DNA from 3 places in the Streptomyces sp. NPDC044044 genome. Region 1 is predicted to be linked to each of the others. Evidence: riboswitches for the same ligand, from Rfam matches in the RefSeq annotation. Region 1 holds a riboswitch; each other region holds the start of a gene.
The links. A riboswitch is a leader RNA that binds a small molecule or an ion and turns the genes downstream of it on or off. The one in region 1 is predicted to bind cobalamin.

Region 1 (7,440 bases):
GCCCGCGACTTCACCCGCCGGGTCGACACCGGAATGGTCGGCGTCAACGTCCCCATTCCGGTCCCCGTCGCCTACCACACCTTCGGGGGCTGGAAGCGCTCCGGCTTCGGCGACCTCAACCAGCACGGCCCGGACGCCATCCGCTTCTACACCCGCACCAAGACCGTCACCTCGCGCTGGCCCTCAGGGGCCAGGGAAGGCGCGAGCTTCACCCTGCCCACCATGGGATGAGCGCCATGACCACCACCTCGCTCACACAGGACCAGCAGGCCCTCGTCGAGACCACGCTCGACTTCGCCGAGGATCATCTGGCCCCCCGCGCCGTGCAGTGGGACCAGGACAAGCACTTCCCCCTCGACGTACTGCGCAAGGCGGCCGGGCTCGGGCTCGGCGGCGTGTACGTACGGGAGGACGCGGGCGGCAGCGGTCTGACCCGGGCCGACGGTGTCCTCGTCTTCGAGGCGCTCGCCTCCGGCTGCCCGTCCATCGCGGGCTACCTCTCCATCCACAACATGGTCGCCTGGATGATCGACACCTACGGCGACCAGGAGCAACGGGCGCGGTGGCTGCCCCGCCTGTGCTCCATGGACGATCTCGGCAGCTACTGCCTCACGGAACCGGGCGCCGGATCGGATGCCGGTTCCCTGCGCACCCGGGCCGTTCGCGACGGCGACGACTACGTCCTGAGCGGGGTCAAGCAGTTCATCTCCGGTGCGGGAGCCGCGCAGGTGTACGTCGTCATGGCGCGCACCGACGGCGAAGGGCCCCGTGGGATCTCCGCGTTCGTCGTCGAACGAGACGATCCCGGGCTCTCGTTCGGCCCCAACGAGAAGAAGATGGGCTGGAACGCCCAGCCCACCCGGCAGGTGATCCTGGACGGCGTGCGACTGCCGGCCGACCGGCTCATCGGCCCCGCAGGCGACGGCTTCCGCATCGCCATGAGCGGCCTGAACGGCGGCAGGCTCGGCATCGCCGCCTGCTCCCTGGGTGGCGCCCGCAGCGCCCTCAACAAGAGCCTGTCGTACCTCGCCGACCGGGAGGCCTTCGGCGCCCGGCTCCTCGACGCGCAGGGCCTGCAGTTCCGCCTCGCCGACATGGCGACCGAACTCGCCGCCGCCCGCGCCCTGGTCCACCAGGCCGCCCAGGCCCTTGACCGCAGGGACCCACAGGCGCCGCAGCTGTGCGCGATGGCCAAACGCTTCGCCACCGACACCGGCTACTCCGTCGCCGATCGCGCCCTTCAACTCCACGGAGGCTACGGCTACTTGAACGAGTACGGCATCGAGAAGATCGTCCGCGACCTCCGCGTCCACCAGATCCTGGAAGGAACCAACGAGATCATGCGCGTCATCGTGGCCCGAGGCCTGACGGAGGCGCAGCGGTGACCGCGGCCGAGGACTTCGTCCTGCTCCGTACCGAGGGCCGCGCGGCCCACCTCACGCTCAACCGGCCCCAGGCCCTCAACGCCCTCACCCACGCCATGGTGCGGCGCATCGACGAGGCGCTCACCGCCTGGGAGAACGACCCGGACGTACAGACCGTGATCATCCAAGGCGCGGGCGGGCGCGGTCTGTGCGCGGGCGGCGACATCCGCTCCATCTACGAGGACGCGCGCGCCGGGACGACCGCCTCCGCCGACTTCTGGCGCGACGAGTACCGGCTCAACGCCCGCATCGCCCGCTACCCCAAGCCGTACGTCGCCCTGATGGACGGGATCGTGATGGGCGGCGGCGTCGGCGTCTCCGCGCACGGCGACGTCCGCATCGTCACCGAGCGCTCCCGCATCGCCATGCCGGAGACCGGCATCGGCTTCGTGCCCGATGTGGGCGGCACCTATCTGCTGGCCCTCGCGCCCGGTGAACTCGGCACCCATCTGGCGCTCACCGGCGCACGGATCGGCGCGGGCGACGCCCTGCTGTGCGGGCTCGCCGACCATTTCGTGCCCAGCGAGTACCTGCCCCGGCTGCTCGACGACCTCGCCACGCAACCGGTGTGGGACGCGCTCCAGCACTACGTGCGCCAGGTGCCGCCCGGCGAGGCGGCCGGTCATCGCTCCTGGATCGACGACTGCTACGCCGCCGACACGGTGGAGGAGATCCTCGCCCGGCTGCGCGGCCATGGAACGCGCGCCGCCGCGGAGGCGGCCGACACCCTCGCCGCCAAGTCGCCCACCGCCCTGAAAGTGACGCTCGCCGCACTGCGCCGAGCGCGGCGGCTCGGCCCGTTGGAGCGCGTCCTGGAGCAGGAGTACCGGATCTCCTGCGCCGCGCTCACCTCGCACGACCTGGCCGAGGGGATCCGAGCCCAGGTCATCGACAAGGACCGAAGCCCCCGCTGGGCGCCTGCCTCGCTGGGCGAGGTCGAACGCGCGGACGTGGAGCGCTACTTCGCCCCGCCCGCCGGAGGCGAACTCGACCTGGCCTGGGTCCCGCAGGAGGTGGCGTGGTGAACGGCAGGCGCACGATCGGCTTCATCGGCCTCGGCCACATGGGCGGCCCCATGGCCGCCAACCTCGCCGGGGCGGGACACCGCGTCCTGGGCCACGACCTGATGCCCGACCTGCTCGCCGCGGCCGTCGGGAACGGCGTGGAGGCAGCCGGATCATCGGCGGAGGCAGCGGCGGCGGCGGACGTGGTGATCACCATGCTGCCCGCGGGACGGCACGTGCTCGGCCTCTACCGCGAGGAGGGGCTCCTGGCCGCCGCGCGGCCCGGCACGCTGTTCATCGACTGCTCGACCATCGACGTGGCCGACGCGCGCAGCGCGCACGAGGCCGCCGTCGAGGCAGGGATGCGGGCCCTTGACGCCCCGGTATCCGGGGGAGTGGTGGGCGCCGAGGCCGGCACGCTCACCTTCATGGCGGGCGGCGGCGAAGCCGAGTTCGCCGATGCCGAGCCGCTGTTGACGGTCATGGGTAGGAAGGGGGTGCACTGCGGCGGGCCCGGCGCGGGGCAGGCCGCGAAGATCTGCAACAACATGATCCTCGGGGTCTCGATGATCGCGGTGAGCGAGGCGTTCGTACTCGGCGAGAGCCTCGGCCTGTCCCCTCAGGCCCTCTTCGACGTGGCGTCCACCGCGTCCGGCCAGTGCTGGGCCCTGACCGTCAACTGCCCGGTGCCGGGCCCCGTCCCGGGCAGCCCCGCCAACCGCGACTACCGGCCCGGCTTCGCCGCCCCGCTGATGGCCAAGGACCTGGGCCTTGCGGCCAACGCCCTGCATGCCAGTGGGATCCAGGCTCAACTCGGCCTGAAAGCAGCCGAGTTGTACGCCGCCTACGCGGAGGGCGCCGGAGCGGACCAGGACTTCTCCGGGATCGTCAACACCATCAGGCACCACAAGGCAGGGGACGGGAACAGCGCATGACCACGAAGGCCACGGAGAGCACGAATACCACGACGACCCCGGAGCCGTACGAGACGATCCGCATCGAACGCAAAGGCCGCACCGCACTGCTCACGCTCGACCGACCCAAGGCCCTGAACGCGCTCAACCTCCAGGTGATGAACGAGATCGTCGCCGCGACGGCGGACCTGGACCGGGACCCGGACATCGGCTGCATCGTCCTCACCGGATCGCCGAAGGCGTTCGCCGCCGGGGCCGACATCAAGGAGATGCGGCCCCAGAGCTACATGGACATGTATCTCAGCGACTGGTTCACCGCCTGGGACCGGCTCGGGGCGCTGCGCACGCCGACGGTCGCGGCCGTCTCCGGGTACGCGCTCGGCGGAGGCTGCGAGCTGGCCATGCTGTGCGACATCCTCCTGGCCGCCGACACCGCCGTGTTCGGACAGCCCGAGATCAAACTGGGCGTCATCCCCGGCATCGGCGGCTCTCAGCGGCTGACCCGCGCGGTGGGGAAGGCCAAGGCCATGGAGATGTGTCTGACCGGCCGGACCATGGACGCCGATGAGGCGGAGCGGGCCGGGCTCGTCTCGCGGGTGGTGCCCGCCGGTGAACTCGTGGACGAAGCACTGGCCGTCGCCGAGACCGTCGCGGGCATGTCCCTGCCCGTCGCGATGATGGCGAAGGAGGCGGTGTCACGCGCCTTCGAGACGACCCTCGCAGAGGGCGTCCGCTTCGAACGCCGCCTCTTCCATGCCGTGTTCGCGACCACGGACCAGAAGGAGGGGATGGCCGCCTTCGTCGAGAAGCGACCGCCCGGCTTCACGCACTCCTGACGCCCCACCCGCTCCCGACGCCAGAGGAAGGTGTGGCGCGCGCCAGGTGTGCACACGCCGGGCACAGGGGCTGACCAGGGGCGTACGCCCTGGTCGTGTGCGCTCGCGCGTGCCACAGCTGCGGTGGTCCCGCAAGTTGTCAGGAATCTCGGTTGAGCACTAAGGTCACCACGCCTTGGTGAACGGGAAATCCGGTGTGATGCCGGTGCGGCCCTCGCCACTGTGATCGGGAAGTCCGGCTCCAGCCCTCGCGGCAGCCACTGGGTGCTCACGCACCCGGGAAGGCGGAGTCCGGTCGGTACGACCCGTCAGCCAGGAGACCGGCCAAGGCACGTTGTCCATCCACGAGGTGCTGGAGAGGGTCTGCTTAGCCATGCACATAGCCGAGGGTTTCCTCCCACCGGCGCACGCGATCGCCTGGGGCGTAGCGTCCGCGCCGTTCGTCGTCCACGGAGTCCGCTCCCTGACCCGTGAGGTCAAGGAGCACCCGGAGAGCACCCTGCTCCTGGGCGCCTCCGGTGCCTTCACATTTGTCCTTTCCGCCCTGAAAATCCCCTCCGTGACGGGAAGTTGCTCGCACCCGACGGGCACAGGGCTCGGCGCGATCCTGTTCCGGCCGCCGATCATGACGGTGCTCGGCACCATCACCCTGCTGTTCCAGGCCCTGCTGCTCGCCCACGGCGGGCTCACCACGCTCGGCGCCAACGTGTTCTCCATGGCGATCGTCGGGCCATGGGCCGGATACGCCGTCTACCGGCTCCTGAAGCGGTACGACGTGCCGCTCATGGTCGCCGTGTTCTTCGGCGCGTTCGTCGCCGACCTGTCCACGTACTGCGTCACCAGCGTCCAGCTGGCGATGGCGTTTCCCGACCCCAGCAGCGGATTCATCGGCGCCCTGGGCAAGTTCGGCGGCATCTTCGCCGTCACGCAGATCCCCCTGGCCGTCAGTGAGGGACTGCTCACCGTCATCGTGATGCGGCTGCTCGTGCAGTCCAGCAAGGGTGAGCTGACGCGGCTCGGCGTGCTGCTGCAGGGCAAGCAGTCGGCCGCGAAGGCCACGAAGGCCACGACGACGGAGCAGACGGAGCAGACGGAGAAGGCGGAGAAGACGACGACGGAGACGGGGGCCAGCGCCTGATGAGCCGGAACGCGAAGATCAACACCCTGCTCCTCCTCATCGTCGCCGCGCTCGCGGTGCTGCCGTTGGCGCTGGGCCTCGGCGACGACGAGAAGGAGCCGTTCGCCGGGGCCGACGCCCAGGCCGAGACCGCGATCACCGAGATCAAGCCGGACTACGAACCGTGGTTCTCGCCGCTGTACGAACCCCCCTCCGGGGAGGTCGAGTCGGCGCTCTTCGCCCTGCAGGCCGCACTGGGCGCAGGCGTCCTCGCGTACTACTTCGGTCTGCGCAAGGGACGCAAGCAGGGTGCGGAGATCACACGATCGCAGGAGGCACCCGCACCTGCACCCGTACCCGCACCCGCACCCGCCCCCACGGAGCCGACAGCCGATGCGGAGGGCGCCCGGCCCGAGACCGAGCAGGTCTGACCCGGCGTGCTCCCCATCGACGCGGCGGCGCACAGCAGTCGCTGGCGCCGCCGCCATCCCGTGGACAAGGCTGTGCTCGGGCTCGGTCTCACCGTCCTTGCCGTCTCCCTGCCGCCCTGGCCGGGTGCCGCCCTGGTCCTGGTCGCCGCGCTCGCCGTACTGCTCGGACCCGCCGGTGTGCCGCCGCGCAAACTGTGGCGCGCCTACCGCGTGCCGCTCGGCTTCTGCGTCACCGGCGCCCTGACCCTGATCGTGCAACTCGGCGGGCCCGAAGGGTTCGTCACGCTCGCCGACGGCGGACCCGCGCGGGCCGGCGGCCTGCTCCTGCGCACGTCGGCGGCCTCGCTCGGCGTGCTGCTCTTCGCCTTCACCACACCGATGTCGGATCTGCTGCCCCGCCTGGTGAAGGCGGGCGTACCGGCGCCGGTCGTGGACGTCGCCCTGGTCATGTACCGGATGAGCTTCCTGCTCCTTGACTCCATGAGCAGGATCCGGCAGGCGCAGGCCGCACGCCTCGGCCACACCACCCGGGCCGCCACCTGGCGCTCGCTGGGCGGCCTCGGCGCCACCGCGTTCGTGCGGGCCTTCGGCCGGGCGACCCGGCTGCAGGCCGGGCTCGCCGGGCGCGGCTACGACGGAACCCTTCGGGTGCTCGTGCCCGACGCCAGGGTCTCCCGGGGCTTCGTGGCCGTCAGCGCGGTACTTCTCACGGCCCTGGTGGCCCTCACCCTCGTACTGGAAAGGCTTCTTCCATGAGCGAGCCGAGCGCTCCTCGCGAGCGAGAGGCGAGCGAGTCCCTGGTCGCTCTGCGCGCCGCTTCCTACGCGTACGAAGAAGGGCCCACCGTGCTCAGCGGCCTGGACTTCGACGTCACCGAGGGACGCGCCCTCGCGCTCCTCGGACGCAACGGCAGCGGCAAGACCACCCTCATGCGGCTGCTGAGCGGCGGACTCCGCCCGGACCAGGGCGGACTGACGCTCGGGGGCACCCCCGTGGCGTACGACCGCAAGGGTCTGACCCGGCTGCGCACCACCGTGCAGCTGGTCGTCCAGGACCCGGACGACCAGCTGTTCGCGGCCTCGGTCGAGCAGGACGTGTCCTTCGGGCCGCTGAACCTGGGGCTGTCCGACACCGAGGTCCGGGTGCGGGTCGCCGAGGCGCTCGCCGCGCTCGACATCAGCGCCCTGGCGGACCGGCCCACGCATCTGCTCTCCTACGGCCAGCGGAAGCGGACGGCCATCGCCGGCGCCGTGGCGATGCGCCCGCGCGTACTGATCCTCGACGAGCCGACCGCGGGGCTCGACCCCGACGGCCAGGAACGCCTCCTGGCCACCCTGCAGGGACTGCGGGACGCCGGGACGACCGTGGTCATGGCCACCCACGACGTCGATCTCGCCCTGCGCTGGGCCGACGACGCGGCGCTGCTCACGCCCTCGGGGGTGCGCACAGGTCCGGTCGCGACGATGCTGGCCCACCGCGACCTCCTGGCGCAGGCGGGCCTTCGCCTGCCCTGGGGGATCGCCGTCTCGGAGCTGCTGCGGACCAAGGGGCTGCTGGACGGCGCGGGTGAAGGGCCGCGCACGCCCGAGGAGTTGGCGGCCCTCACGGCCCCCGCGATGCCCGGTGCGTCAGCCGGCTGACGGGGCCTTGGCGCGGGTGGGCAGGAGCGCGACGGCAAGGAGCGGGACCGCGGCGAGCACGAGCCACGGCACCG
Region 2 (7,440 bases), on a different contig from region 1:
CGGCGGGGCCCCGGTCGCGGTGAAGACGTACACCGCGGACACCCCTTCCGTCGTCGAGAACATCGCCCTCCAGGTGCCCGCGGGAGCCAAGAAGGCGCAGGTCCGCTTCCGGTACACCGGCGGCAACAACTGGTACTGGGTGATCGACGGGGTCACGATCACCGCTTCCTGATTAGGCTGTGGGGCGTCGGCACAGAGCTGTCCCGGCGCCCCCCAGCTACGTTGCTCAACGGAGACCGCAGGAGTGCACCCCATGGCAGAGCGCAAGCCCATCGAATCGTGGCTCACCGACATGGACGGCGTACTCATCCACGAGGGTGTTCCGATCCCCGGCGCCGACGCCTTCATCAAGAGGCTCCGGGAGTCCGGGAAGCCCTTCCTGGTCCTGACGAACAACTCGATCTACACCGCGCGCGACCTCCAGGCCCGCCTGAACCGCATGGGTCTCGAAGTGCCCGTGGAGAACATCTGGACCTCGGCGCTCGCCACCGCGAAGTTCCTGGACGACCAGCGGCCCGGCGGCACGGCGTACGTCATCGGCGAGGCGGGGCTCACCACCGCCCTGCACGACATCGGGTACGTCCTGACGGACCACGACCCGGACTACGTGGTGCTCGGCGAGACCCGTACGTACTCCTTCGAGGCCATGACCAAGGCCGTACGCCTCATCAACGGCGGGGCCCGCTTCATCTGCACGAACCCGGACGAGACCGGGCCCTCCACGGAGGGACCCCTGCCCGCGACCGGGGCCGTCGCCGCGCTGATCACCAAGGCCACCGGGCGCAACCCCTACTTCGCGGGCAAGCCGAACCCCTTGATGATGCGCACGGGCCTGAACGCCATCGGCGCGCACTCGGAGACCAGCGCCATGATCGGCGACCGCATGGACACGGACGTCCTCGCCGGTCTCGAGGCCGGGATGGAGACCTTCCTGGTCCTCACCGGTCTGACCTCCCGCAAGGACATCGATCAGCACCCGTTCCGGCCCTCGAACGTCGTGGACTCCATCGCCGATCTCGTCGACCGGGTCTGACGCGCGCGCCACCCGTTTGCCGCACACGGGAGGCGTGGGACGGCGGCGCGCGTGAACCTCGAAACAGGAGGTTCACGATGCGTAGAGGAACACTCACCCTGCGTGGCATAGCCGGGGCGGCTGTCCTCGCCGCGCTCCCCGTCGTCGTCACCACGCCCGCGCTCGCCCATGACGAGGGCAAAGTGCATGCCACGGTCACCCCGTCCAGCGCGGACCCCGGGGCCAAGGTGGAGATCAGCGTCTCGGGCTGTGACGGGACGACCGGGTCCGCCGGGTCCGGCGCGTTCACGGGGGACGCGAAGCTCACCGGCAGGGACGGCGACAAGTACTCGCTGAACGGCTCCGCCACGATCCGGGACGGCGTCGAGGGTTCGTACGACGTGACCGTCATCTGCGACGGCCACCCCCACCAGGGCGTGGGCACCGTGCAGGTCGGCCGGCACCAGCAGGAGCCCGTCTCGCCGGTCCGCGCGGGCGGCGGCGGCACCGCGCAGCTTGCCGCGCACGCCCAGGAGGCGGGGCCCGGCACCCGGCACGCGGTCATCGGCCTGGTGCTCGCCGGGGTGGCGGCCGTGGCCGTGGCGTTCCGCACCGTCCGCCGGCGTCGCTCCGAGTGACGGGTGGCGGCCGACGTGTCGGGCCATGAGAAGCCGGCGGGGCAGCCGGCCGGGCACGGGCGATTCCTCACCGGGGTCGCCTGGGCGCTGCTGCTCGTGGGGCTCTGGCTGTGGGGCAGCGAGATCACCGACGTACGCGGCGGTGTCTCGGAGCCCACGACCGGTGACGTCGCCGCGGTGGGCCGGCCGTTCGGTGTCGAACTCCCGGACGCGCACAAGCCGTTGGGCGCCGCCAGGCCGCAGCGCGTGGATGTCCCCTCGCTGAAGGTGCGGGCACCCGTGGTCGTCCGCGGGCTCGACCAGGACGGCGCCATCGATCCGCCGCCGTTCGAGGAGGCGGGCTCCGTCGGCTGGTACGGCGGCGGCACGCGCCCCGGCGCCGCGGGCACCTCCCTGTTCGTGGGCCACGTCGACACCGAGACGCGCCCCGCGGTCTTCTACGACCTCAGCGCCATGCGGCCGGGCGAGAAGATCCGGGTGGCCCGCGACGACGGCTCGGTCGCGGAGTTCACCGTGGACGACGTCCAGGTCCTCAGCCGGGACCGCTTCGACGCGAAGAAGGCGTACGGCCCCCACGAGGAGGGCCGCGCCGAACTCCGCCTGATCACGTGCGGCGGCACGTTCGACCGGGCGAGCAAGACGTACTCCGCGAACGTGGTGGTGTCCGCCTACCTCACCGGGGTGGGGCCGTAGGGGTGGCGCCGGGGCGCGAGGGCACTCCCGCCGCGCTCGCGCCCACGGTGGCACCCCTGGCGGCCCCTTCCCGGACGGCCCGCAGGCCAAGGCCTCCGAAGACGGCCGCGAACACGGCCCACAACAGGGCGTGCGAGGCGACCGAGAGGACGCGGAAGTCCCACAGGAGCGTCGCGTCCACCGGGACCGGGTCGGGGTTGTCCGGGAGCAGGAAGAGCGCGGCGAGGACGGCGACCGTCGTGAGGGCCGCCGCGATCTGCCGCACCGGTACGGATCTGGCCGCCAGGCGTACGTACACCTGCCGGGCCAGGAACATGCCGAGGACGCCGATCGCGAGGGAGGCCAGCCACAGCGCCTGGCGCTCGCCGACCGTGCCCGAGTCGCCGACGCCCGGCGGGTTCGCCGGGTAGCGCAGACCGGGCAGCAGGGAGACGGCGAGGAACGCGGCTCCCGCGAAGGCGAGGGCCCGCGGCCACGGGGCCGCGTGCGGGTCGCGGCGGTGCACCAGGGCGTACGCAACGGCGAAGAGGACGCCGATGGCCAGACCGGCGACGACCGCGGAGAGCACGAGCCCCGCGTGCTGGGTGGAGCGCGTGAACAGCTCCTCGTGGTGCTGTGCGGCCTGAGCGGCGCCGTGCGCGTGTTCCTCGGCCGCCGCGCGCTTCTCCTCGGCGCGGATCGCCCGGTCCATCAGCGGCTCGGCGAGGAGCAGGGAGAAGAGACCGGCCGCGAGGCCCGCCGCGCCTCCCGCCACCAGACCCCGGCCGAGCAGGGGCAGGACGGATGAGGACGGGGGAGAGGACGCAGGGGTTGGCATGGCGCCGTGTCCGTCCCCGGTCAGTGGCACGGGGCACCGAAGAGGTGCCTGCCGTCGTGGGCGAACTCGTGGAGGTAGCTGCCGGTCGCGGAGATCAGCGAGCCGTTGTCGAAGAAGACCGCGTAGAGCGCGATCAGCGCGATGAGGACCGCGGCCGATGCGATGAGCCAGTCGCGGGTGTGGACCGTGGCGGCCTGGACCGCCGTGCTCTCGGTGCCCGATGCCGCGGTGTGCAGTGACATGTCGAAGGCCTCCTCTGGGGTTTCCACGCCCCGAAGCAGGAGTACGACGGCTCAGTTCCTGACTTCCGCACGCCAGGCGGGCGTCCGGTCACAGTGGCGGGCCCGCCCCGGAATCGCACCGGGTTCCTGTCAACCATCGCCTCGATGTATGGACTTGTCGCCCGGAGAGTCCCAGTTGGTCATGGATGCTGTCAATGGAACCTGTATCAGGACAACCCGGCCCGGTCGGCGGCCCGCTCCCCCCGGAGCCGTCGACCGGGCTGGTCCTCGACCGCGCGCGCACGAGCTGCGGGAGTAACCCGGCGCCGGCGCGGGAGGTTCGGTGGCCAACCCCGCATGTGCGGGATGGACGATCAGGCCGGGGGCTTGGGCCGTTGTGACGACTCTAGAACGGATGAGCGCTGCAGCCTAGGGGTGGATTGACGCCAAGTCGTGATCCGCTTCCTCTCTGTGATCATCGCAGGTGATGTTGGTTCTCGGGACGGCCGTCAGGAAGGTTCGGACCAACTGCCGCGCAGCGCGGTGTCGTCGAGCGATCCCTTGATCACCTCGGTGGCCACCACCTCCATGACCAGCCGTTCTCTGCGCGCGTACCGCCGCAGGGCGTCGAAGGCCTCGTCGACGCCCGTGTGCCAGCGTTCGGCGAGTATGCCCTTGGCCTGTTCAATGCGTATACGGCTGGTCAGGGCGCCCTGGAGCTGTGTGGCGAGGACCCGGTACGCCGTGTAGGCGCGGTGATTGTGCAGACCGACCGCGGCGGCGTCGGCGATCGCCTGCGCCAGACGCAACTCCCCCTCGGCGTGGCGGGTCCGGGGGTTCTCCGGCACGAAGATGTTCAGCGCGCCGAGCAGCGTCTCGCGCTGCCGCAGCGGAACCGCGTAGGTCATCCCGATGCCGCGGCGGCGGGCCAGCGCCGTGAACTCCGGCCAGCGGTCGGCGGGTTCGTCCGCCGTGAGCCGCACGGGCGGCACCGCGACGCCCGTGCCGAGGCTCTCCACGCAGGGCCCACCGCCCTGTTGGGCCCCGAGCAGGTCGAGCGCCAGGTCCCGGGGATGCCCTCCGGCGGCCACCCCCGGCGTGCCGTTGCCGTCGAAGATGACTCCGGCGGCGGTGGCGTCGAGCAGCTCCACGCAGTGTCCTGCCACCCGGCTCAGGTAGCGCTCCGGGTCGAAGTCGTCGTCCAGCGTGTTGGTGGTCTCCACCAGGACTTCGGCCAGCCGTAGTTCAGAGGCGTGATCCCGCATGATCTCCTCCCCATGAGCGCCACCCCGCGCACTGCGCCTACCCCCGGGCGCGGGGCTGTAACAGGTATCCAACAGCTCTCCGCAGCGGACGGGCGGGCCTCGTGAGCCGGGAGTGCGTATGTCAGGATTGAGAATCGGACAGTGCACCCAAGGGGGAGTGGATGTACCACAAAGGCCACGGCCGCGGTCATCGGATCGCGGCCCGGGGGGTGAAGGCTGTGGCGGCGTTTGCGGGGGCTGCGCTGCTGCTGTCGGGGTGCTCCTCCGATGACGGTTCGGGCAACGAGGAGTCGTCGGGGAACCCGGTCGAGCAACAGCCGAAGGGCACCGACCCGTACTGGGTCAACCCGGACGGGAACGCGGCCAAGCAGGTCGCCACGTACGAGAAGGACGGCAAGAAGGACGACGCCGAGCTGATCCGCAAGATCGCCGAACAGCCCGTCGCGGAGTGGATCATCCCGGAGAACGCGGAGGACCAGGCGCGCGGCTTCACCGAGGCCGCGCAGAAGGCCGACCGGGACGCCCTGTTGGTCCTCTACAACATCCCGCACCGCGACTGCGGCCAGTACTCGGGCGGCGGCGCGGCCGACGGCAACGCCTACCGCACCTTCATCGACCAGGTGGCGAAGGGCATCGGTGACCGCAACGCCACGGTCATCCTGGAGCCGGACGCGGTGCTCCACATGGTCGACAACTGCACGCCGGAGGAGTTTCACGAGGAGCGGTACGACCTCCTCAAGGGCGCCATCGAGAAGCTCAAGTCCCTGAAGAACACCAAGGTGTACCTGGACGCGGGCAACGCGGGCTGGAAGAACCCCGACTCGCTCTGGGAGCCCCTGAAGTGGTCGGGCGTCGAGCAGGCCGACGGCTTCTCGGTGAACGTCTCGAACTTCCAGACGACCGAGGCCAGCACGGAGTTCGGCAAGAAGCTGTCGGCGAAGATCGGCAACAAGCCGTTCGTCATCGACACCGCGCGCAACGGCAACGGCGCGTACACCAAGGGCAAGGACACCTGGTGCAACCCGCCGGGCCGCGCGCTGGGCGAGGCGCCCACCACCAAGACCGGTGACCCGCTCGTCGACGCCTACCTCTGGGTCAAGCGGCCCGGTGAGTCCGACGGCACGTGTCGGGGTGGCCCCAAGGCGGGGGCCTGGTGGCCCGAGTACGCGCTGAAGCTGGCGGAGGGCGCCAAGTAGCGTCCCGTCAGGGTCGCGGGGAACGGCGCGAGCAACCACGAAAAAGCCGCAGTCGCGTCTGCTCGGAAACTCAGCAGACGCGACTGCGGCTTTTTCGTGGTTGCTACGGAATGTGGACCCACTGAGCCTTGCTCGGAGTCCCCTGGTCATCCGTCACGAACAGCATGTACCAGCCGGACTCCACCAGGCTCCGCTCCTTGGGGATCGTCACCGTGACGCCGTCCGCCGACTTCTTCAGGTCGAGGGCGACGGACGTCTGGTCGATGTCGGTGACGTGCGTCGAGGCGCTCGGCCTGATCAGGCGGGCCGTCTTGATGGACGAGGCGTGCTGGGTTTTGAAGGTCCCCGAACCGCCCCGCTTGATCTCCTCTGGACCGCCGGAGAGCGTGGGCTGCGAGCCCTGGTAGAGGTAGGGCGGGGTGTAGATCTCGATGCGCTGCTCGAACTCTCCGGGCTTGGTGTTGGCCTTGTCGGAGTAGAGCGAGTCGGAGCCGAAGAACATCACGCGGCCGTCGGGCAGCAGGATCGAGCCCGAGTGGTAGTTGCGGCCGACCTCCGGGTCCGCGACCCGCCGCATGTTGCCGGTCTTGGCGTCGTAGATCCGCGCCTGCTTGATGTTCGAGTCACCGCGGCCGCGGTAGTCCTCGGAGCCGCCGGATATGAGCACCGTGTCGTCGGGCAGGGTCGAGGCCTGCGGGTAACGGGTGCCCTTCTCCAGCTCGGGACCGTCCTCGAACTTCGGGTCGTCGTCCAGGAGGTCGACGATGCGGGTCTTCTTGCTGGACTTCTTGGACTCGCCGACACCGCCGCCGCCGACCACCATGTACTTCTGGTCCTGCGCGGGCGGCAGCTCCACCGTGTTGGAGGTCTCCAGGAGGTTCGGGTCGCTCATCCCCGGGATCCCCTTCCAGCTGCCCTTGGTCTCCAGGTCCCAGGTGCCGGGCTTGCGGCCGACGTCGTCAGGGCCGTACCCCGCGTTCGAGCCCGAGTAGAAGAGCCTGCCGCTCTGCAGCTGGAAGACCGCCGGGTAGGTCGGGAACTGGCGGACCTGCTTGGTGTAGGTCCACTTCTTGGTCTTGGGGTCGTAGAGCTCGTTCTTGCCCGGGACCAGCTGGCCGATCTCGTCGAGGCCGGAGAGGCTCAGCACCTTGCCGTCCGAGAGCGTGGTCAGCGTGGGGTACCAGCGGGCCTCGTTCATCGGGTCGACCTTGATGTACTTCTCGGCGACCGGGTCGAACTCGAAGGCGTCCTTGATCCCCTGGAAGTCCTTCTTGTCCAGGGCGAGCTTCTGCGCGATGCCGTACGTGTTGCGGGTGGCGGCGCCCTTGAGGCCCTGCACGCGGTAGTTGTCCTGCGTGCCGGTCTCGTGCTTCGTGCCGCTCTGCTGCGCCTCCACGTACACCCGGCCGAGGCCCGGTTCGTTGCGCACGAACGCGCCGGTCTGCTTGTCGAAGACCTTCTTCGCGCGCTCGACGACGACGGGGTCCTTGGAGACGAACGTCTTGCCGTTCTTCTTGCCGGTGAACTTCGTGCCCGCCGGCAGCGTGATCGGATTGTCCGGGTCTTCGTTGTGCACCACCATCAGGCCGCCGGCCTTG
Region 3 (7,440 bases), 500 kb from region 1:
TCCGACTCGACCTTGTTGTCGGAGCCGTGGCGCACCTGCCCCGGGCGGACCGGCACCCGGTCCAGGTAGGTGGTGTAACCGACCAGGTCGTCGGCCGCGGCCAGCACGCCACGGGTCTCGGGCGTGAGCCACAGCGGCCCGGCGGGACCGGTGCCGACCACGGCCACCTCGCCCGCGTCCGGGGCGCGCTCGGGCCGGGGCGCGTCGATGCGGCTCGGCAGGACCGCGACGGCGAAGTACGGCACCGAGTCGGCGTCGACCGCCGCAAGCTCGTCGATGCGCTCACCGGCCATGGTGGCGCGCTCGACATAGTGGGCCTCGGGCAGCCGCCCGGAGGCCTCGAAGGCGCGGCGCACGGCGGGGAAGGTGCGGCCCAGCTTCATCACCACCGCGGCGTCCGTGGCGGCCAGACGCGCGGTCAGCTCCTCCTCCGGCAGGGTGCCGGGCAGGATGGTCAGCACCTCCTCGCCCTCGGCGAGCGGCGTGCCGAGGCGGGCGGCCGCCGCGCTGACGGAGGTGACACCGGGGATCACCTCGGTGGGATACCGGTCGGCGAGCCGCTTGTGCATGTGCATGTACGAGCCGTAGAAGAGCGGGTCGCCCTCGGCCAGGACGGCGACCGTGCGCCCGGCGTCGAGGTGCACCGCGAGGCGGGCCGCCGCCTCGGTGTAGAAGTCCTCCATCGCGCCCCGGTAGCCGCCCGGGTGGTCGGTGGTCTCCGTGGTGAGGGGGTAGACCAGCGCCTCCTCGATGTGGTCGGCGCGCAGGTGCTCGGCCGCGATGGACCGCGCGATGGAACGTCCGTGCCGGGCGCTGTGATAGGCGACGACATCGGCCTCGGCGATGACTTGGACCGCCCGCAGGGTCATGAGGGCCGGATCGCCGGGGCCGAGCCCGACGCCGTAAAGACGGCCTGTGTTCTGCTCGCTCACGCTCATTCTTCCTCGCTGGCGATCGCGTTGAGTGCGGCCGCCGCGATGGCGCTGCCGCCACGTCGGCCCCGCACGATCATGTGTTCCAGGCCGGACGGGTGCGCGGCCAGGGCGTCCTTGGACTCCATGGCGCCGACGAAGCCGACGGGCACACCGATGACGGCGGCGGGGCGCGGCGCGCCCTCCTCGATCATTTCGAGCAGGCGGAACAGGGCGGTGGGCGCGTTGCCGACGGCTATGACCGCGCCTTCCATGCGATCGCGCCACAGTTCCAGGGCGGCGGCGCTGCGGGTGGTGCCGAGCTCGGCCGCCAGATCGGGCACCGCCGGGTCGGACAGCGTGCACACCACGTCATTGTCGGCGGGCAGCCGCTTGCGGGTGACGCCGCTTGCGACCATCGCCACGTCGCACAGGATGGGGGCGCCCGCGCGCAGGGCCTCGCGGGCCCTGGCCACCACGTCCGGGGTGAAAGCGAGGTCGCGTACGAGGTCGACCATGCCGCAGGCGTGGATCATGCGGACCGCGACCTGGCTCACGTCGGCGGGCAGGCCCGACAGATCCGCCTCCGCGCGGATCGTGGCGAAGGACTGGCGGTAGATCGCCGGTCCGTCCTTCTCGTACTGGTGCACAGTGCGTTCGCTCTCTTGATAGGGCAGGGAACAGTCGGGTGTTGCTGGGTTGATCATGTGTTCATGTGTGGTCAGCGGCGGTACGCGGCCACGGCGGCGGCGAGTGCGCCCGGACTGCCGGGGACGGTCGCCGGCGTGTCCCGTTTCTCGCCGCGTACGCGGGAGATCTGATGTCCGTCGGGAGTGGCGACGACGTCGATCCACTCCCCGTGCGGATGTCCGCACCGGCGTTCGCACCCGGACCAGTAGATGGGCAGCGCCCCGACGGGGCCCGACGCGGCCTTCGCCGTGGCGCGTACGTCGTCCAGAGCCTTGGCGCAGCCGGGCCTGCCGATGCAGGCCCCCACTCCGGTCCAGGGCGATTCGGGTCCGGTGACGAGACCGCTGGCCCCCAGTTCCTCCAGGAGTTGCGGGGCCCGTGTCCGCTCGACTTCCGGCAGGACGACTCCGCGCCAAGGGGTCAGCCGCAGCTCGCCGCTGCCGTGACGGCGGGCGGTGTCCGTCAGGGTCAGCCACTGGGGGGCGCTGACGGATCCCAGGGGCAGGCCGAGGGAGAGCGCGACCGTCCGGTGCGGGCCGGACACGACGCCGAGGGCGGGACCGCCCGCATCCTGGGGGAGGGGCGCGGTGGTGAGGGTGGCGCCGAGCCCGGCCTGTCGCAGGCGGTGCAGGACCGCGTCGATGAGCGGGGCGATGCCGCCGGGCAGATCGGTCACCCGCCAGGCGCTCGCGTCGGGCGCCTGCTCCAGGAAGGTCTGCGCCGCGATGAGCGCGGCCCGCGGCGCCTGCGCGGACGCGATCAGGACGGCGTCGTGCGCCGGGCCGATCCGCAGCAGCGCCTGGTCCCCGCCCCGCGCCGTCAGGGTCACGTCGCCGCCGAGCGCCGCCACGTCCCCGCGGCCGTCGTCGAGGGCGAAAAGGAACCGGCCGGACAGGTCGGCGGCCCGGTCGCAGGCGCACAGCAGCTCGTCCAGGGCGGAAAGCCACGGGCGGATGTCCGCCTCGCCCCGGCCGTCGAGTCCCGCGAGCGGTGAGGCCACGACATTGCGTACCCGCTCATGGCGTTCGGAGGGCAAAAGTCCCGATTCGCCCAGCAGGTAAGCCAGTTCACCGCCGCAGTCCGCGGGCAGCCCGCGCAACTGCACATTGCCGCGCGATGTGAGATGCAACTCCCCATCTCCCAGCCGCTCCGCCGCGTCCCGCAGCACGTCGGCCTGCCCCGCGCTCAGCACACCGCCCGGGATGCGGACGCGGGCCAGCGCCCCGTCGTCCGCCCGGTGAAGGCGCAGCGTCCCGGGGCAGGCGTCACCGCGGCCGCGGGCAGACTCGTCTCCCGAGAGCGCGGGCGAGGGGACCGATGGGGGCATGGCGGCGAGCATACCGACCCATCGCAGCAGGTCCGCCTGCCCCCCGGTAGTTGATCGGCCCTTAGTATTCCTGGTGACGGGCCAGCCGGCCCGTCGTCGCCACAGACGGCGACAAGGGGAGGAAGCCCGGTGAGATTCCGGCGCGGTCCCGCCACTGTGAACCCGGTGCGCATGCCGGGTGAGTCAGGAACTCCCTTCCCCGAGCTCTCGTCCGCTCGAGCAGGGGAGACGCCATCGACACCACCCGGGGCGTGGACACCCCGAGGAAGGCCCGACGCCGCATGATCCTGCTCCTGTCGACGTCCGACACCGACCTGCTCAGCGCCCGCGCCGCCGCCGGCCCGGTCGACTACCGCTTCGCGAACCCCTCACGGCTCCCGCTCGAGGACCTTCCGCAGCTCCTGGACGGCGCCGATCTGGTCGTCGTACGCCTCCTCGGCGGCGTGCGCGCCTGGCAGGAGGGTCTCGACCAAGTCGTGGCGACCGGACGCCCCGTGGTCGTCCTCACCGGCGAACAGGCCCCCGACGCCCAGCTGATGGCCGCGTCGACCGTGCCCATCGGCATCGCCGCCGAGGCCCACGCCTACCTGGCCCACGGCGGCCCCGACAACCTGGAGCAGCTGGCCCGGTTCCTCTCGGACACCGTCCTGCTCACCGGCCACGGCTTCGAACCACCCGCCCCCGCGCCCTCGTGGGGCCCGCTGGAGCGCACCGCCCGTCAGGTCGAGGGACCGACCGTCGCGGTGCTCTACTACCGCGCCCACCACATGAGCGGCAACACCGCCTTCGTCGAGAGCCTGTGCCGCGCGGTCGAGGACGCCGGAGCGCGCCCGCTGCCGCTGTACGTCGCCTCGCTGCGTACCCCCGAGCCCGAACTCATCGACGAGCTGCGCGCCGCCGACGCGATCGTGACCACGGTCCTCGCGGCGGGCGGCACCCGGCCCGCCGAAGCGTCGGCGGGCGGCGACGACGAGTCCTGGGACGCCGGAGCCCTCAGCGGCCTCGATGTCCCCATCCTCCAGGCGCTGTGCCTCACCAGCTCGCGCACCGACTGGGAGGACAATGACGAGGGCGTGTCGCCGCTCGATGCCGCCAGCCAGATCGCGGTCCCCGAGTTCGACGGCCGCCTGATCACGGTGCCGTTCTCCTTCAAGGAGATCGACGAGGACGGTCTGCCCGCGTACGTGGCCGACGCCGAGCGCGCGGCCCGCGTGGCCGGCATCGCCGTGCGGCACGCGCGTCTTCGCCACATCCCGGCCGCCGACAAGCGCATCGCGCTGGTCCTGTCCGCCTACCCGACCAAGCACTCGCGGATCGGCAACGCGGTCGGCCTCGACACCCCCGCGAGCGCCGTCGCCCTGCTGCGCCGACTCCGCGAAGAGGGCTACGACTTCGGTACGGAGGAAGTGCCCGGCCTGGCCTCCGGCGACGGCGACGAGCTGATCTACGCCCTGATCGAGGCGGGCGGCCACGACCAGGAGTGGCTCACCGAGGAGCAGCTGGCCCGCAACCCCGTCCGCATCCCGGCGGCCGACTACCGCCGCTGGTACGCCACGCTCCCCGCCGAGCTGCGCGAGTCCGTGGAGCAGCACTGGGGCCCGGCCCCCGGCGAGATGTTCGTGGACCGGTCGAGCAACCCGGAGGGCGACATCGTCCTGGCCGCCCTGCGCCGCGGCAACCTGCTCATCCTCATCCAGCCGCCGCGCGGCTTCGGCGAGAACCCGATCGCGATCTACCACGACCCCGATCTGCCGCCCTCGCACCACTACTTGGCCGCCTACCGCTGGATCGCCGCATCCGCCGACGACAACGGCTTCGGCGCCGACGCGATGATCCACCTGGGCAAGCACGGCAACCTCGAATGGCTGCCCGGCAAGAACGCGGGCCTGTCCGCCGCCTGCGGCCCCGACGCGGCCCTGGGCGATCTGCCCCTGATCTACCCGTTCCTGGTCAACGACCCGGGGGAGGGGACGCAGGCCAAGCGGCGCGTCCACGCCACCCTCGTGGACCATCTCGTACCGCCGATGGCCCGTGCCGACAGCTACGGCGACATCGCCCGCCTCGAACAACTCCTGGACGAGCACGCCCAGATCGCCTCGATGGACCCGGCGAAGCTGCCGGCGATCCGCGCCCAGATCTGGACCCTGATCCAGGCCGCCAAGCTCGACCACGACCTGGGGCTCGAAGACCGACCCGAGGACGAGGGCTTCGACGAGTTCATCATGCATCTCGACGGCTGGCTCTGTGAGATCAAGGACGTCCAGATCCGCGACGGCCTGCACGTCCTGGGCGGCGCCCCGGCCGGTGCCGACCGCGTCAACCTGGTCCTCGCGATCCTGCGTGCCCGTCAGATCTGGGGCGGTACGGCGTCGCTTCCCGGCCTGCGCGAGGCGCTTGGCCTCGACGAGTCGGCGGCCACCCGCACCGCCGCCGACGAGGTCGAGGAGAAGGCCCGCGCCCTGGTCCAGGCGATGGACGACGCCGACTGGGCCCTGGATGCCGTGGCGCGGGTGGCCGACGGGCACCCGCAGTCCGTCGCCGACATCCTCGGCTTCGCCGCCCGCGAGGTCGTACCGCGTCTCGCCGCCACGACCGACGAACTGGACCACGCCGTCCACGCGTTGAAGGGCGGCTTCGTCCCCGCGGGACCCTCGGGCTCCCCGCTGCGCGGCCTGGTCAACGTCCTGCCGACCGGCCGCAACTTCTACTCGGTCGACCCCAAGGCGGTGCCGTCCCGCCTCGCCTGGGAGACCGGACAGGCCCTGGCCGACTCGCTCCTTGAGCGCTACCGCACCGACAACGGCGACTGGCCGACCTCGGTGGGCCTCTCCCTGTGGGGTACGAGCGCGATGCGCACCGCAGGTGACGACGTCGCCGAAGCGCTCGCCCTCCTCGGCGTCCGCCCGGTCTGGGACGACGCGTCGCGCCGTGTCACGGGCCTGGAGGCCATCCCCGCCGATGAGTTGGGCCGTCCGCGCATCGACGTCACGCTGCGCATCAGCGGTTTCTTCCGCGACGCCTTCCCGCACACCATCGGCCTCCTGGACGACGCGGTGCGCCTCGCCGCCTCGCTGGAGGAGCCCGACGACGCGAACTTCGTCCGCGCCCATGCCCAGGCCGACCTGGCGGTGCACGGCGACGAACGCCGCGCCACCACCCGCATCTTCGGCTCACGCCCCGGCACCTACGGCGCGGGTCTGCTCCAGCTCATCGACTCCCGCGACTGGCGCACCGACGCCGACCTCGCCGAGGTCTACACGGTGTGGGGCGGCTACGCCTACGGCCGTGAACTCGACGGACGTCCGGCGCGCGAGGAGATGGAAACGGCGTACAAGCGCATCGAGGTCGCGGCGAAGAACACCGACACCCGCGAACACGACATCGCCGACTCGGACGACTACTTCCAGTACCACGGCGGCATGGTGGCCACGGTCCGCGCGCTGAAGGGCAGCGCCCCGGAGGCGTACATCGGCGACTCCACACGTCCTGAGACGGTCCGCACCCGCACCCTGGTCGAGGAGACGTCCCGCGTCTTCCGCGCCCGCGTGGTCAACCCCAAGTGGATCGAGGCGATGCGCCGCCACGGCTACAAGGGCGCCTTCGAGCTCGCCGCCACGGTCGACTACCTCTTCGGGTACGACGCCACGACGGGCGTGGTCGCCGACTGGATGTACGACAAGCTCACCGAGACGTACGTCCTGGACCCGACCAACCGTGAATTCCTCCAGCAGGCCAACCCCTGGGCCCTGCACGGCATCGCCGAGCGTCTCCTGGAGGCCGAGTCCCGCGGCATGTGGGCCAAGCCGGACCCCGCGGTGCTGGAGGCCCTGCGCCAGGCGTACCTGGAGACGGAAGGCAACCTGGAGGGCGAGGACTGAGGACCGGCCTCGCGGCCGACGGACGAAAGGGAGGGCCCCATCCCGGTGTCGGGATGGGGCCCTCCCTTCGTGGTGTGCGGGCCGTCGCCGAGCACGACGGCCGGGGCACTACGCCATGGGCGTGGCCCTGATCGCGGAGATGTCGAACTGCAGCCGGACCTTCTCGCTCACCATGGAGCCACCCGTCTCCAGGCGCTGGTTGTAGACCAGACCCCAGTCCGTGCGGTCGATGGTGGTGGTGCCGTCGAAGCCTGCTCTCTCGAAGCCGAACGGGTCCACGACCGAACCGAGATAGTCGAGCTGCAGCTCGACGGGGCGTGCCACGCCCCGGATGGTCAGGTCGCCCGCCATGCGGAAGGTCTCCCCGCCCTCGTGGACCGTGGAGGTGCTGCGGAACGACATCTCCGGGTGACGGCGCGCGTCGAAGAAGTCGGCGCCTATGAGGTGGGAGTCCCGCTGTTCCACACCCGTGTCGACGCTGGCGATCCGGATGACGATCTCGGCCCGCGACTCGGAGGGCCGAGCGCCGTCGAAGTACAGCGTGCTGTCGTAGTCAGCGAAGGCACCTCGCACCGTCGTGACCATCGCGTGCCGCACGGAGAACCCGATGCGACTGTGCGGGCGGTCGATGGTC

Region 2: another riboswitch for cobalamin. It lies ahead of AC07AG_RS18550 (CbtB domain-containing protein); the one in region 1 lies ahead of AC07AG_RS00825 (energy-coupling factor ABC transporter permease).
Region 3: another riboswitch for cobalamin. It lies ahead of cobN (cobaltochelatase subunit CobN); the one in region 1 lies ahead of AC07AG_RS00825 (energy-coupling factor ABC transporter permease).

Annotation. Positions count from the first base shown of each region.
Region 1 covers NZ_JBWKFG010000001.1:179,680-187,119, forward strand. Annotated here, with positions in the region: gene AC07AG_RS00800 (CoA-acylating methylmalonate-semialdehyde dehydrogenase) at 1-231, shown strand, start outside; gene AC07AG_RS00805 (acyl-CoA dehydrogenase family protein) at 237-1,385, shown strand; gene AC07AG_RS00810 (enoyl-CoA hydratase/isomerase family protein) at 1,382-2,449, shown strand; gene mmsB (3-hydroxyisobutyrate dehydrogenase) at 2,443-3,363, shown strand; gene AC07AG_RS00820 (enoyl-CoA hydratase) at 3,360-4,178, shown strand; cobalamin riboswitch at 4,338-4,521, shown strand; gene AC07AG_RS00825 (energy-coupling factor ABC transporter permease) at 4,552-5,316, shown strand; gene AC07AG_RS00830 (energy-coupling factor ABC transporter substrate-binding protein) at 5,316-5,726, shown strand; gene cbiQ (cobalt ECF transporter T component CbiQ) at 5,733-6,482, shown strand; gene AC07AG_RS00840 (energy-coupling factor ABC transporter ATP-binding protein) at 6,479-7,366, shown strand; partial or broken gene AC07AG_RS00845 (MFS transporter) at 7,355-7,440, opposite strand, start outside.
Region 2 covers NZ_JBWKFG010000004.1:652,755-660,194, reverse strand. Annotated here, with positions in the region: gene AC07AG_RS18575 (alkaline phosphatase family protein) at 1-172, shown strand, start outside; gene AC07AG_RS18570 (HAD-IIA family hydrolase) at 254-1,033, shown strand; gene AC07AG_RS18565 (hypothetical protein) at 1,111-1,650, shown strand; gene AC07AG_RS18560 (class F sortase) at 1,666-2,343, shown strand; gene AC07AG_RS18555 (CbtA family protein) at 2,324-3,160, opposite strand; gene AC07AG_RS18550 (CbtB domain-containing protein) at 3,181-3,402, opposite strand; cobalamin riboswitch at 3,434-3,555, opposite strand; gene AC07AG_RS18545 (ANTAR domain-containing protein) at 3,891-4,646, opposite strand; gene AC07AG_RS18540 (glycoside hydrolase family 6 protein) at 4,808-5,842, shown strand; gene glxA (radical copper oxidase GlxA) at 5,946-7,440, opposite strand, start outside.
Region 3 covers NZ_JBWKFG010000001.1:680,278-687,717, forward strand. Annotated here, with positions in the region: gene AC07AG_RS03230 (precorrin-2 C(20)-methyltransferase) at 1-938, opposite strand, end outside; gene AC07AG_RS03235 (precorrin-8X methylmutase) at 935-1,561, opposite strand; gene cobG (precorrin-3B synthase) at 1,633-2,940, opposite strand; cobalamin riboswitch at 2,989-3,140, shown strand; gene cobN (cobaltochelatase subunit CobN) at 3,210-6,806, shown strand; gene AC07AG_RS03250 (YceI family protein) at 6,915-7,440, opposite strand, start outside.